2 regions of the Deinococcus peraridilitoris DSM 19664 genome follow, and region 2 is predicted to be linked to the other one. Evidence: riboswitches for the same ligand, from Rfam matches in the RefSeq annotation. Region 2 holds a riboswitch; the other holds the start of a gene.
What was found. Region 2 has a riboswitch for thiamine pyrophosphate ahead of DEIPE_RS13995 (thiamine ABC transporter substrate-binding protein). Riboswitches for the same ligand answer to the same signal wherever they lie in the genome.
Positions count from the first base shown of each region.

Region 1 (7,406 bases), 1.3 Mb from region 2:
CTCACGCAGCACCGTGAGCGCGTCCTGCGCGAGCAGCCGCGAGCCGCTTGTGGATACCAGCACGGGATCGACCACGAGCGGCAGGCCAGTTGCCCGCAGGGTCTCGGCGACCACTCGAACGGTAGCGGCACTGCCCAGGGCGCCGGTCTTGACGACCGCGACCGGGAAGTCGTGCAGAACCGAGCGGAGCTGCGCGCGCACCAGCTCGGGTGGCAGGTGGTGTACGGCCTGCACCCCAAGGGTATTCTGCGCGGTGACAAGCGTAATGGCGCTCGTGCCGTACACCCCGTGCGCCGCGAAGGTCTTGAGATCGGCCTGAATTCCGGCCCCGGCGCCCGAATCGGATCCAGCAACCGTGAGGGCCACGGGGCGCGTCTTCATACGGCCGCGCAGGTGCCAAGGCTGCCTTTTCTGATCCCGACCGCTGCAAGAGCGTTCACAGCGGCACTTCGGGATCGGGCAGGCGCACCACGCCGAGCGGGGACGTGCTGGGGCTCGCCTCCTCACGGACGGGCATCCTTCCCGCCAGGTAAGCCTCCCGTCCGGCCTGGACGCCGGCGCGAAAGGCGCGCGCCATCAGCACTGGGTCTCTGGCCTCGGCAATGGCAGTATTGACGAGCACCGCACCCGCGCCCATCTCCAGGCAGGCGCCCGCCTCGCTGGGCACCCCGAGGCCCGCGTCGACCACCACCGGCACGCGGGCGTGCTCCAGCATGATGCGAATCTGCGCGGTCGTCTGCAGCCCACGCCCCGAGCCGATGGGACTCGCGAGCGGCATCACCGTGGCGCAGCCGAGCGTCTCGAGCTGTCTTGCCAGCACCGGATCGGCCTGAATGTACGGCAGCACGGTAAAGCCCTCCCCTATCAGCGCTTCTGCGGCGCGCAACGTCTCGGCCCCATCGGGCAGCAGGTAGCGGGCGTCCGGAATGACCTCCAGTTTCAGCCAGCTCACCCCGGTGAGCAGCCGCGCCAGCTTGGCCACCCGCACGGCCTCGGCGGCCGTGCGGCAGCCGGCGGTGTTGGGCAGCAGCTGAAAGCGGTCAAGGTCGAGCTGTTCAAGCAAACCGTCGTGTCCGGGCGCGCCGAGCTCGACGCGGCGAATTGCCACCGTCACGATCTGCGCTTCGCTGGCCTCCAGGGCTTCACGCATGACCGTGAAATCGCGGTACTTGCCGGTTCCGACCATCAGGCGCGATGAAAAGGCCTGTCCGGCGATCATCAGGGGATCGTCAATCTCAGGGTGCATATCAACCTCCCGCCGTGACGCGCACGACTTCTATGACGTCACCTTTTTGCAGGGGCACGTCGGGAACACGCGATCCGGCGTAGAAGTCGTCATTGTGCGCGACGGCCACCTTGTCCAGCGCCACGTTCAGTTCCTGCAACAAGGTGTGAAGGGTGAGGCCGGCTCGGTGTGGACGCTCCTGACCGTTGACCCACATCAGCAGGCCTCCGGTTGCCGGGCGCGTAGGCACTGCCGGAATTCATGCGCGGCGCGCGCGGGATCGGGGGCATCAAGAATCGCGCGCACCACCGCGATGCGCCGGGCGCCTGCGGCCAGCACCGCTTCGACGTTCGAGAGATCGATGCCACCGATGGCGTACCAGGGCTGGGGCAGGTGCTTCGCCGCCCAGCGCACGTAGGAAAGGCCCACCGCGCTGCGCCCTGGTTTGGTCGGCGTGGCGTGAACCGGGCCCACCGCCAGGTACGCAGGCCGGTCGGTGAGCGCGGCCTCGGCCTGACCCGGCGCGTGGGTGCTGCGCCCGATCAGCAGCCCCGGCGCGACGGCGCGCGACCAGACGGGCGGAAGATCATTCTGACCGAGGTGAACCCCGTCGGCGCCCGCAGCAAAGGCCACGTCAGGACGGTCGTTGACGAACAGCGGCACATGGTAACGCCGTGCCAGCTCCCCCATCCGTTCGGCCAGCTGCAGGTACGGCAGCGCCTCCCAATCCTTGCAGCGCAACTGCAACACGTCCACCCCACCCTGCAGGGCCGCCTCGACCCGCGTGAGAAAGTCCGCTTCGCCCTGGCCCGGGGTGGGCGTGGCGACCAGGTACAGGTGACCGAGGCTCACGCCAGGACCTCGCCCGGCGCACGGTACAGCTCGCCGCCCTGCGCGCGAAACTCGGCGGCCTTGTCCTGCATGCCCTGCAGGATGTCCTTTTGCAGATCCTGCGTGAGCTTCATGCTGCAAAAATGCGGACCGCACATCGAGCAGAAGTGCGCGGTCTTGGCCGCGTCGGCGGGAAGCGTTTCATCGTGAAAGGCCCGCGCCCGCTCGGGATCGAGGGCCAGATTGAACTGGTCCTGCCAGCGAAACTCGAAGCGGGCCTTGCTGAGTGCGTTGTCGCGCGCCTGCGCCCCCGGGTGGCCCTTGGCGAGGTCGGCGGCGTGCGCGGCGATCTTGTAGGTGATGACGCCCTCGCGCACATCGTCGCGGTTCGGCAACCCCAGATGCTCCTTTGGGGTGACGTAGCACAGCATGGCCGTGCCGTACCAGCCGATCAATGCCGCGCCGATGGCACTGGTGATGTGGTCGTAGCCTGGCGCGATGTCGGTCGTGAGCGGCCCCAGGGTGTAAAAGGGTGCCTCCTCGCACACCGCCAGTTGCCGGGTCATGTTTTCCTGGATCAGGTGCATCGGCACGTGGCCGGGCCCTTCGATCATGGTCTGCACGTCGTGCTGCCAGGCAACCCTGGTGAGCTCGCCCAGGGTGTCCAGTTCGGCGAACTGCGCGGCGTCGTTGGCGTCCTCGATGCTGCCAGGGCGCAGGCCGTCTCCCAGGCTGAAGCTGACGTCGTAGGCCGCCATGATCTCGCAGATCTCCTCGAAGTGCGTGTAGAGGAAGTTCTCCCGGTGATGCGCCAGGCACCACTTGGCCAGAATCGAGCCGCCGCGCGACACGATGCCGGTCCGGCGCCTCGCCGTGAGCGGAATGTGTGCCAGCCGCACGCCCGCATGAATGGTGAAGTAGTCCACGCCCTGCTCGGCCTGTTCGATCAGGGTGTCACGGTAAATGTCCCAGCTCAGCTCCTCGGCCTTGCCGCCGACCTTCTCGAGCGCCTGATAGATCGGCACCGTGCCGATGGGGACCGGGCTGCCCCGCACGATCCACTCGCGGGTCTGGTGGATGTGCCGGCCCGTCGAGAGGTCCATCACGGTGTCCGCGCCCCAGCGGATGGCCCAGACCATCTTCTCGACCTCTTGCAGGATCGAGGAGGTCACGGCGCTGTTGCCGATGTTGGCGTTGATCTTGACCAGGAAGTTGCGCCCGATGATCATCGGCTCGAGTTCCGGGTGATTGACGTTGGCCGGAATGATGGCACGCCCCCGGGCAATTTCGGAGCGCACGAACTCCGGCGTAATTTCACGCGGAATGCTCGCGCCCCGACTGTCGCCGAAGTGCTGGTGGGATAAGTCGAAGGCCGCTTCCTGGCGCAGGTTCTCGCGCAGTGCCACGAACTCCATCTCGGGCGTGATGATTCCCCGGCGGGCGTAGTGCAGCTGTGTGACCTTATGCCCCGAGCGGGCGCGGCGCGGCAGGGTAGTCACAGGAAACTGCAGCTTGGCCTGCGCTGGGTCATCCAGCTGAGCCCGGCTGAAAGTTGAGGTCGGGCGGGGCAGCTCCTCCAGGTCGGGCTGGCTCGCGAGCCACGTGCGGCAGGCGGGCAGACCGGCGGACACATTCACCTCGACGTCGGCGTGTTCGTCGGTGTAGGGGCCGCTGGAGTCGTAGACCAGCACGTCGGGATTGGGCACCGAGCGCGCGAGGCCGCCGGCGTGCAGAATCGTCGGGCTTTGCGAGATCGCGCGAACTGGCACGCGAAGCTCGCCATAGTCTGGATGGGTGAGGTAGAGCTTGCGGCTGCCGGGCAGGGCGCCCGTCGTCACACGAAAATCGGTCATAGACACCTCATTTGGGAAATAGGAGGCCGTCACGCCCGGTGGGGCGTGCTGCTTGGGTAGATCCATGGATTGATCGGTCAGCGGTTCAAAAAAATTCCCCCTCCCAAAACCAGGAGGGGGAAACAACGTCAGTCGCCATTCCCGTCACGCTCCCTCCGCTGGTGTGACCCAGATCAGGTTCAACGGGTTAGGCCAAGGCCCTCTCAGCCCGACGCTTTGTCAGGCACCCCGAGTGACAGGCGTAGTGTGACATCCGGCACAAGGCCCGTCAAGTGCAGGCCGGCGGAATCTCACGATCATCGTGCAGACCACACCGCGTCACGGGTGAAACACAGGGACGCAAGATTTGAGGTGCGGGGGCCGCACCCCGCACCTCCAGGACAGGTTCGTTTACGCGTTGGGTTCGATGAGACCGTAGTTGCCGTCACGGCGACGGTACACCACGGCGCAGCTCTCGGTGGAAGCGTTCATGAACACGTAGAAGTCGTGGTGCAGGGCTTCCATTTCCATCACCGCGTCCTCGGGCGACATGGGCCGCAAATCCACCCGCTTCTGGCGCACGATTTCCGGCGCGGCGTCATCGTCTTCATCGCTGGCAGCAATGATGTCGGTCAGCGGCGCGGCAACCATGCCGCCCGTGTCCTCGACGTTGTTGTCATGGCGGCGCTTGAGGTACTTCGTTTTGACTTTGCGCAGCTGGCGCTCCAGCACGTCGGACACCTTGTCGATCGCGGCGTACATGTCGCTGTGGTGTTCCTCGGCGCGCACGAGGCCGTTGGGGACGTTCAGCTGCACTTCCACACGGTTGCGGCGCATGGTATCGCGGACATCACGCACCTGCAGAACCACCTTGGCATCGGTAATCTGATCGCTGAAGCGTTCAAGCCGTGAGAGTTTCTCGTCGAGGTAGTCCTTCAGTGCGTCTGTGACGTCAACGTCGCGGCCGATGAGCTTGTAGATTTGCAAGGCGACACCTCCCACCGGAGGCCGGCTGATCAGGGGTCTCCGGTACCTCATGTATATCAGGCATGATGGCCCCCTGACCAATTCATGCTTTGCTGCGCCTTTTGGCGCCCGACGCTCAGGCAAAGGATTTACCGTGAGAAGCATGGATGATCCCAGCAGTCTGCGAGCGGTAGCCGCCTATGACGCCGTCAAGAAGCTTCTGAAAGTCCTGCAGGACAAGGGCGTGATCACGGGCGAGGAAGCCTTCGGCGTGCTTGAAGAGAGCGTCGATGACGCCGAAAGCAACCTGACCGAGATTCAGAACGAATCTGACGTACAGAGCTGAGAATCAGGAGAACACCGGACCAGGCACGGAAAGGGGACTCCCCTTCCGTGCCTGGCACTTACTCCCACTCGATGGTCGCGGGCGGCTTGCCGGTGATGTCGTATACCACCCGGCTCACCTCGTGCACGTGGTTCACGATCCTGAGGCTCACGGTGTCCAAAAATTCATAGGGCAGGCGCGCCCACTCGGCGGTCATGCCGTCCACGCTGGTCACGGCGCGCAGGGCCACCAGGTGGCGGTAGGTGCGCTCGTCACCCATCACGCCGACGCTCTGAATGGGGGTCAGCACCGCCAGCGCCTGCCAGGCCTGGTCGTAGAGGCCAAACTCACGCAGCGCCGAGATGAAGATATCGTCGACGCGCTGCAGGATGTCGATCTTCTCGCGGGTGATGTCGCCCAGGATGCGGATCGCCAGGCCGGGGCCCGGAAAGGGGTGGCGGGTGCGGATCTCCTCGGGCAGGCCGAGCAGCAGGGCAATCTCGCGCACCTCGTCCTTGAAGAGCGTGCGGAAGGGCTCGACCAGCTTGAACTGCAGGTCGGCAGGCAGACCGCCCACGTTGTGGTGGCTCTTGATGTTGGCCGCTCCCTCGCCGCCGGCCGACTCAATCACGTCCGGGTACAGGGTGCCCTGCGCCAGAAAGTCGAAGGGACCGTGAATGCGCGCTTCGCGCTCGAAGGCCCGGATGAACTCGCGGCCGATGATCTTGCGTTTCTCCTCGGGATCGCCGACGCCGGCCAGAGCCGACAGAAACACCTCGGAGGCGTCCACCGTGACGAGGTTGACGCCCAGCGGCCGCAGGGCGTGTTCCACCTGTTCACGCTCGCCCAGGCGCAGCAGGCCGTGGTCGATGAACACGGCGGTCAGGCGCTCTCCGACGGCGCGCGCCAGCAACAGTGCCAGCGTGCTGGAGTCTACCCCGCCCGAAATGCCCAGCAGCACACGGCCCTCACCGACCTGCTCCTGCACCTGCGCGACGAGCTCATCGACGATGTGCGCGGCCGTCCAGTCACGCGCGGCCGCGCAGGAATCGAGAAAGTTGCTCAGCAGCGCGCCGCCCTTGGGGGTGTGCACGACTTCCGGGTGAAACTGCACTCCATAACGGCGCGCCGCACGGTTCTCGATGGCGGTGACCGGGGTATCGCTCGTCGTCGCCACGACCTCGTAACCGGACGGAAGGCGGGTCACCGAGTCGCTGTGGCTCATCCAGGCCACGAACTCACCGGCCACGCCATCAAAGAGGTCGCCGTGGTACTCGGCCAGCTCGGCCTTGCCGTACTCGCGCTTTCCGGCGCGCTCAACGGTGCCCCCGGCGGCCATGGCCAGGTACTGCATGCCGTAGCAGATGCCCAGCACCGGCACGTCGAGGTCGAGCACGCCGTCGGCAGGTCGGGGTGCGCCCGGATCGTAGACACTGCTGGGACCGCCCGAGAGCACCAGTCCGACCGGGTTTTCCTGCTGAATGCGCTCGAGTGGGGCGTTACCGGGCAGAATGACGCTGTAGGCGCCCAGCTCCCGAAAGCGACGGGCAATCAGGCGGGTGTACTGGCTGCCGAAATCGAGGATGACAAGACTCACGGGGGCATTTTGACACGGCGCGCGGCGTGACGCCTCCTGTAACGTTGCGCTTCAGTCAAAAAAGCGGCCAAAGATTGCGTTCAGCATCCTCCCTGGCGGGCATTCGAGCGGTGCGGGACGCCAGCTTCGTCGACCCTGAGCACTGCCGGGCCGTCAGGGGGTGGACTCGGGCCGCGTGATTCTCAGGCTGCCGATTTACCGCATCGCGTTCCATGCCCGGCTGTTCAGGACGTTTTTCTCGGTGGCCTTTCACGTGAAATCACCCGAAGTACGGCGATCACCGGGAAAGTTTCACGGCGCACCGATCACCACAATGCGGGAAGGTCACCGGGCTTTGTCTGGCTGATCCTGCACGCCAGCCGAGGCCCGTGCAGGCCGATTGTCAGCGGGCCACTTCGATGATGACCGGCTGGCGGGTGGGAAGCTGCAACTGCAGCGTCTGAGCACGGTACCCCTCGGCCAGCAGGCGCAGCGTGTAGCGTCCGGGGGCGTTGGGAAACTGGACGGTGCCAGGAACCGTGCTGAGCAGCGCGCCTGCCTTGAGTCCACTCCCGGCTGGTGCCTGGATCACTTCGAGCCGTCCCCGGACGTTCTGCGCGCCCCGCACCTCGAACTGCACGCGGCAGCACT
Region 1 is NC_019793.1:242,037-249,442, forward strand. Features, by position in the region: gene thiD (bifunctional hydroxymethylpyrimidine kinase/phosphomethylpyrimidine kinase) at 1-381, opposite strand, end outside; gene DEIPE_RS01010 (thiazole synthase) at 437-1,246, opposite strand; gene thiS (sulfur carrier protein ThiS) at 1,248-1,442, opposite strand; gene thiE (thiamine phosphate synthase) at 1,442-2,077, opposite strand; gene thiC (phosphomethylpyrimidine synthase ThiC) at 2,074-3,909, opposite strand; TPP riboswitch at 4,042-4,150, opposite strand; gene hpf (ribosome hibernation-promoting factor, HPF/YfiA family) at 4,300-4,875, opposite strand; gene DEIPE_RS01035 (hypothetical protein) at 5,018-5,200, shown strand; gene guaA (glutamine-hydrolyzing GMP synthase) at 5,259-6,776, opposite strand; gene DEIPE_RS01050 (hypothetical protein) at 7,159-7,406, opposite strand, start outside.
Region 1: another riboswitch for thiamine pyrophosphate. It lies ahead of thiC (phosphomethylpyrimidine synthase ThiC); the one in region 2 lies ahead of DEIPE_RS13995 (thiamine ABC transporter substrate-binding protein).

Region 2 (7,406 bases):
CGCGCAGGACGCCCTCGACCAGTTGATGACCGCCAACGGCCTCGATTTGCCCCTGCAGACGCGAAAGCTGATCAGGGCTGGTCAACAGCTGCGGACTGGCCACTTCGTCTTGCAGCTGTGCGGGCAGACGGCTCGCCGCGGACGGCAGATGGTCTTTCAGGTCGTGGGTGAGGTGGGCGGTCATCAGGGTGCCGAACACCGCCACGGCCAGCGTACCGCCGATCTGCCGGAAGAACTGGTTGGCGCTCGTGACCATGCCGAGTTGCTCTGCGGGGGTGGCGTTCTGCACGGCTAGGGTCAGCAGCGAATTGACCGGACCCATACCCAGGCCCAGCAGCACCATCACAAGGGTGGCCTGCCACGTGGGCGTGTCCACGCCCAGGCGGCTGGTGAGATACAGCGCCACGGTGGTGCAGGCCACCCCAATGACCACCAGCGTCTTGTAGCGGCCTGAGCGCGATACCAGCTGACCGGCGATGGTGCTGGTCAGCACCAGTCCCAGCATCAGGGGCGCCAGCACCGCTCCTGATCCGCTGGCAGAGCTGCCACGCACGCCTTGCATGTAGAGGGGCAGGTAGAGGATGGCCGCGTTGAGTCCGGCGGTGGTGAGAAAGCCGGTGACGTTGGCCACCGCGAAGGTGCGGTTGCGCAGCAGTTGCAGGTCGATGATGGGATGGGTTGCGCGCAACTGGCGCCACGCGAAGGCCACCCCGAAGGTCAGCGCGGAGGCCAGCAGGCCCAGCATGACCGCAGAAGTCCAGGGGTACGCGCTTCCGCCCCAGCTCAGGGCGAGCAGCAGCGGCGTGACACACAGCACCAGCAGGGCGGAGCCCGGCAGGTCGAGCGCGCGTGGGGTGCTGGCGCGCCGGGCCTGAATGAAGCGCGCAATGATCACAAAGGCCAGCACCGCGAAGGGCAGATTGACGAAAAACACCCACCGCCAGCCCAGGTGGTCGGTCAGGAATCCGCCGACCAGCGGTCCGACGATGCTCGAAATGCCCCACACGGCGCCGGTGTAGCCCTGGTACCGGCCTCGCTCGATCGGGGTGAAGATGTCGCCGATGGTCACAAAGGCCATGCTCATCAGGGCGCCGCTGCCCAGCCCCTGCAAGGCGCGAAAGGCAATAAGCTGCTCCATGCTCTGCGAAACGCCGATCAGCACCGAGCCCAGCGAGAAGATCACGATGCCGCTCAGCAGCACCGGGCGGCGGCCGATGTTGTCGCTCAGCGTGCCGACGAGGGGAATGATCAGGGTGGAGGTGAGCGCGTACGCGGTGAATGCCCAGGCGTACAGATCAAAACCCCCGAGATCGGAAATTACGCGCGGCATGGCCGTACCGACGACCGTCAGGTTGAGCGAGGCCAGAAACAGCACGGTCAGCACGCCAAAGAAAGCCAGTCGCTTGTCGCGGGGTGACAGGTCAGACACGGGCGACCTCGCCTTGCAGGTGCCCTTCCAGCGCGCGCAGCGCCTCCACGGCTTGCGCGACCACCTCGGGTGGCAGGTGAGCGTAGCGGGCAGCCAGGACACGCCGGGTTTCGTCACGGCGGCGCTGCAGCGCCGCCGTTCCCCGCCCGGTGAGCACCAGCCGGAAACGCCGCAGATCGTCGGGATCGCTTTGGCGCTCCAGAAAACCGTGCTCCTGCAATCGGGTGATCAGGCGCGTGACAGTCGCTGCCGGAAGATACTGGCGCGCGGCGATGACCCCGGGGCTGGTTTGGCCTTCGCTGATGCTGATCAGCACCAGCAGTTCCTTGATGCCGAGGCCGAGCGATTCTTGCAGCGGTTCGTCGATTTCATTGTGCAGCAGTCGACCGAGGCGGATCAGCAGGCGGGTCATGTCGAGCAGTTCGGGAGCGGTAGATGACATACTTCCATTTGAAAATATTTCACTTGGTAAAGATAGGACCCAGGCACCTTGTGCGGCGGGTGGCCGCCGCACACTGCACCGACCGCAGCTGAGCTATACTCCTGGGGCGTCACCGGGGGTGTCCCGCGCTCATGCGGGACTGAGAAATACCCCAGGAACCTGATCCAGTTCATGCTGGCGGAGGGAGCGTGACCGCGCCGTGAACCCATCGGCGGACGCACGTTGCTCTACCCTTCCCCGAGCGGACGCAAGGGGGCTTTCTTATGCTGCGAATTTTGGTTTCCACCTTTCTGCTGAGCGGTCTGGCTTCTCAGGCCCTCGCCGCCGAACTGAGTGTCATCACACACGACTCCTTCAGCGTCGACAAGAAGCTTCTCGCCCAGTTCGAAGCGGCCCACAACACCAAGGTCCGCCTGATCAAGGGCGGAGACACGGGCGCAATGGTCAACAAGCTGATCCTGACCAAGGAGGCGCCCATTGCCGATGTCGTGTACGGCATCGACAACACCCTGCTCGGCAAGGCGCGGGCGGCGGGCATCCTGGAACCGTACAAGAGCCCGCAGGCCAAGAACGTTCCCGCGCGCCTCACGCTGACCTCCGACGGGCTGCTCAACACCGTCGACTACGGTTACGTCGCCCTCAATTACGACAAGGCTTACTTCGAAAAAAACAAGCTGGCCTTGCCGAAAAGCCTCGATGACCTCACGAAGCCCGAGTACCAGGGCATGCTGGCCGTGCAGAATCCTGCCACGTCGAGCCCTGGTCTGGCCTTTTTGCTTGCCACGGTCAAGCACTTCGGTCCCGAAAAAGCCTGGACCTGGTGGAAGGCCATGAAAGACAACGGCCTGAAAGTCACCCGCGGCTGGAACGACGCGTACTACACCGAGTTCACCCGAGCGGGCGGCAAATATCCCATCGTCGTGAGTTACGCCTCCAGCCCCGCCGCCGAGGTGTTTTACAGCGAGAAGAAAATCACCGAGAGCCCCACCGCCAACCTGTTCCTGCCGGGCAGCACCTTTTTGCAGCTCGAAGGTGTGGGCATCCTGAAGGGCACCAAGCAGCGCGAACTGGCACGCCGGTTCGTGGACTTCATGCTCTCCCCGGAGGTGCAGGCCGATTTTCCGACGCGCATGTGGGTCTACCCGGCGCGTGAAGGGGTCAAGCTCGACCCGGTGTACCAGCACGCCCAGACGCCTCAGGGTGTGACAGCCCTGGGAGCAGCCGAGATTCGCATGAACGCACAAATCTGGACGGATACCTGGACGCGCCTCGTCGTGCGGGGGCGCTAAAGTCCGGTGAACCCCAGGGCGCCGCGCCGGGCCACCCTGCTGGGATGGGGGCTGGCGACGCCGGCCCTTGTCCTGCTGGCGGCCTTTCTGGTGCTGCCGCTGGGACGCCTGCTGCAGGAGGGCGGCGTGGCCTGGCACGCCTGGAGCGAACCGTATTACCAGGAGCGGCTGGCCTGGACGCTGCGCCAGGCAGTGGGCACTTCGGCGCTCGCGGCCCTGCTGGGTGTGCCGCTGGCGTACCTGCTCTCGCGTTTTGACGTGCCCTTCAAGGCGTCCATTCTGCGTGCGCTGCTGCTGCCGTTCGTCACACCCACCCTCGTGGCCGCCATGGGGCTGCTCGCGCTGTTCGGGCCGCGCGGCTACAGCGGGCTCGACCTGACCGAAAGCGCCGCCATCGTGATTCTCGGCAACCTGTTTTTCAACTTGCCCTTGATGGTGCGGCTGTCATACGCCGGCTTCGCGCGTGTTCCCCCCAACCTGATCGCCGCCGCCCGCACCCTGGGCCAGTCGCCCCTGCGCGCGGCCCTGTCAGTCGCGCTGCCGCTCGCGCTTCCCGGACTGCTGGCCGGGGCCACCCTGGTGTTTTTGTACAGCGCCCTCAGTTTCGGTTTGCCGTTTCTGCTGGGGGGCAGCAAGTACGCCACGCTCGAAGTCGAAATCTACACCCTCACCGCCTATGAGCTGCGTCTCGCCGACGCGGGAGCGCTGGTCGGCGTGCAGCTGCTGGTGACCATTCTCGCCACGAGCGCGTACCTGTGGCTGGCCGCCCGCAGCGTGGCCCTGCAGCCAGGCCGTCAGACGTTGCCGAGGGCGCGCGGAAGCGTCGCGTTGCTGCTCGCCGCGTTGCTGCTCGTGACGCTCGCGGTGTGCTTCGGCCCGCTGCTGGCCGTGGCCGTGCGCTCCTTCGTGGGCATGGACGGCTTCACCTCGGTTTTCTGGCGCGGACTGTTTCGTGAGCACGAACCCAGCCTGAGCCTGATGCTGCGCAACACCCTGACCTTTGCCTTCGTGGCCCTGGCGGGCGCGCTGTTTTTCGGCGGTCTGCACGCGCTGGGAACCTGGCGCGCCCGTTCACGCCTGCTCGATCTGTTGTCGCTGCTGCCCCTGATGGTCTCCCCGATCAGCCTGGCCGTCGGGTATCTGCTCCTGTACCCACGGCTGCGCGCCGAATTGCCACTGCTGCTGGCCGCCTACGTCCTGCTGGCCGCGCCGCTCGTCACGCGCAGCCTGCTGCCCGCGTTGCGTGCGCTGCCCGTGCAGCTGCTTGAGGCGGCACGGAGTCTGGGCAGCTCTTCGCCACGCGCCTGGCGAACGGTGGCGCTTCCGCTGGTGGCACCAGCCCTGCGCGGCGGGGCCGCCCTGGCGCTGGCAACGGTACTGGGAGAGTTTGCCGCGACACTGGTCCTTTCGCGGCCCGAATGGGCGACCCTCAGCATTGGCATTGCCGAACGCCTCGCGCGCCCGGGAGCGCTCAACCTCGGCGAAGCGTGCGCGCTCGCGACGCTGCTGATGGGGCTATCGCTGGCGAGCTTCACGCTGCTGGGCGGCAAAGGGGAAGTGGCGTGAGCGCGCTCGCCCTGGACGTGCGAGAAGTCCACAAGCACTACGGCGGTGTGCGGGCCCTGCAGGGCGTCTCACTGTCGCTTCCAGGGGGTGAAACCCTCGCACTGCTCGGGCCGAGCGGCTGCGGGAAAAGCACCCTGCTGCGACTGGTGGCCGGACTCGAACACCCGGACGCCGGACACATCGTGATGGACGGCCGTGACGTCACCAACGCGCCTCCCGAGCGGCGCGACCTTTCGCTGGTGTTTCAGGAGTATGCACTGTTTCCGCACCTCAGCGTGCTGGGAAACGCCGCCTACGGTCCGCGGGCGCGCGGTCTCCCGCGTCATGAAGCACACACGCGCGCCCGTGCGGCCCTCGCCCTGGTGAGCCTGGCACAGCTGGAGAGGCGGCGCGTCTCGGAGCTGTCCGGCGGCCAGCAGCAACGGGTGGCCCTGGCACGGGCCCTGGCGCCCCGGCCCCGCCTGCTGTTGCTCGACGAGCCTCTTTCCAACCTCGACGAGCGCCTGCGCGGCGAACTGCAACTGGAGCTGCGCGCGCTGTTCGCGCGGCTGGACGCCAGCGTGCTGCTGGTCACCCACGATCAGCGCGAAGCGCTCGCGCTTTCGAACCACATGGCCCTGATGCGCGCCGGGCGCATCGTGCAGTCGGGAAGGACCGCCGACGTCCATGCCCGGCCACATAGCGCCTGGGCGGCAGCATTTCTGGGGCACCGCAACCTGCTGCCTCGTGGCCGCGAGGTGCTGCTGGTTCCCGAGGAAGCCATCGAACTCGACGCGGGTGAGCCCTATCCCGTGTCCGAAGCGCGCCCAGGCGACAGTGGCGTGCGCCTGCGGGTATCCCATGACTGGGGCGAGCTGCAGCTGCACCTCAGTGCCCGCGAGGCGCAGCGAAGCCTGACGTTCGACCGGGCCTTTGTGCGCCTGCGGGTGCGCCAGGAAGCCTGTCGTCTGCTGCCCGACGACCTCGCCGACCCCCCGGGCGGTCAGGCGTGATACAACGGTCCACGATGTCCGGTCTGTCCCCGCTTGCCTTCGACGAAGCGTTTCTCTACGAAGAGCTGCCTTCCCTTCGAGAAGCGCACGAACCGAAAGCGCACGAACCGGCGTGAAGGTCTGGATTCTGGCGGGAGGCCGCCTGGTCGCCACGCCCGAACTCATGCGGCTGCGCGCCGTGCCGCCCGCCCTGGTCGTGGCTGCCGATGGAGGCATCGAGCACGCCCAGATGCTGCAGGTCACGCCCCACCTCTGGGTGGGTGATTTCGACTCCAGCCTCCCCACCGACCCTCGCTTCACGCACATTCCCCGTCAACCGGTGGCACGCGACAAGGATTTCACCGACACCGAACTGGCACTGCACGTCGCCCGGGAGCGTGGCGCTTCGGAGGTGACCGTGTGGGGTGCATTCGGTGGACGCTTCGACCACACGCTGGCTTTGGCCCTGCTGAGTGTGCGGACGTCGCAGGCGGGCCTCGCCGTGCGGCTTCACAGCGGCGACGAATCGGCCCGTCCGCTGCTGCCCGGTCCGCCTTGCACGCTGGCGACCTATCCCGGTCAGCTGCTGAGTGTCCTGGCCCTCGACGACTTGCGCGGCTTGCGAATTCAGGGCGTGCGCTGGCCTCTTGCGGGCGTTGACGTTCCGGCAGGCTCCGGCTGGACGGTCTCCAACGAGGCCGCCGGGAACACGGCGCTGCTGAGTGTCGGTGTGGGCCGGGCGCTGATCGTGCAGCGCTGGCCGCACGCCTGAGGAACGCTCCCACATCCTGGGCTCAGCGCCACGCTCCTGTTTCCCTTCACAATGAAGGCATGATCCGAAATGCGATGGCCGGTTGTCTGGGAGGCGCCCTGCTGATGGCGCTGGTGCTGGGACTCGCCGGGTATTTTCTGGTATGGCGTCCGGCGCAGGCGTTCTTGCAGAACTTCAACGCCTTCACCGTTCCATTCACCGGGCAACCCAACCAGAACGCAAGCAGCAACCAGAATCCTCCCCCCCAGAGCAGCGTTCCTCCGGCGCGCGACGAGGTACGGCTGACAAGCGCGCAGGTTCAGCAGTTCGTGCGGGTGCGCCGCAGCGTCCGCGAAGCGCTCGGTCAGGACTTCGAGCGCCTGCAGAACACCTATCAGGAGTTTGCCGCCGGGCAGCCCCCCGGCACCCTGGAAATCCTGGGCGTCCTGCGTGACGCTGGCGGCTTTATCGGCCGCGCCCGCCGTGCCCAGCAAGACGCGCTGACTCGTGAAGAGCTGAGCGAAGGTCAGTACGCCACCATCCGCCGTGAAGTCAACGGCGCGCTGGGCGTTCCCGAGCTTGACCTGGGCGCCGCCGCACGCGCGCTGCAAAGCGGCCAGCTGCCCAGCTTCAATCAGGTGGTACGCCCACCCAACGCGCGCAATGCCAGCGTGCTGCAGCCTTATCTGCCCGAGCTACGCTCTACGGCGGCGCTCGGCCTGATAGGCTTATAACAGTTCACTTCGCACTGAAGCTAGCTCGACTTTCACCGCGTTTCGTCACGCTTTCAAGGAGTGCATCATGAAACAGGGTCTTCGCCGGAATTTCGCACTCGTGCTGCTGGCCATCACCACCAACGCCTTCGCTCAGGAGCTTCCTGCCGGTCCCGGGCGTGACCTGGTGCAGGGCAAGTGCCAGGCCTGCCACGACCTGGCACGCGTCACCAGCAAACAGTACG
Region 2 is NC_019793.1:2,873,689-2,881,094, reverse strand. Features, by position in the region: gene DEIPE_RS14005 (MDR family MFS transporter) at 1-1,429, opposite strand, end outside; gene DEIPE_RS14000 (MarR family winged helix-turn-helix transcriptional regulator) at 1,422-1,871, opposite strand; TPP riboswitch at 1,976-2,075, shown strand; gene DEIPE_RS13995 (thiamine ABC transporter substrate-binding protein) at 2,135-3,160, shown strand; gene DEIPE_RS13990 (ABC transporter permease) at 3,167-4,726, shown strand; gene DEIPE_RS13985 (ABC transporter ATP-binding protein) at 4,723-5,718, shown strand; gene DEIPE_RS13980 (thiamine diphosphokinase) at 5,831-6,469, shown strand; gene DEIPE_RS13975 (hypothetical protein) at 6,529-7,182, shown strand; gene DEIPE_RS22385 (sulfocyanin-like copper-binding protein) at 7,250-7,406, shown strand, end outside.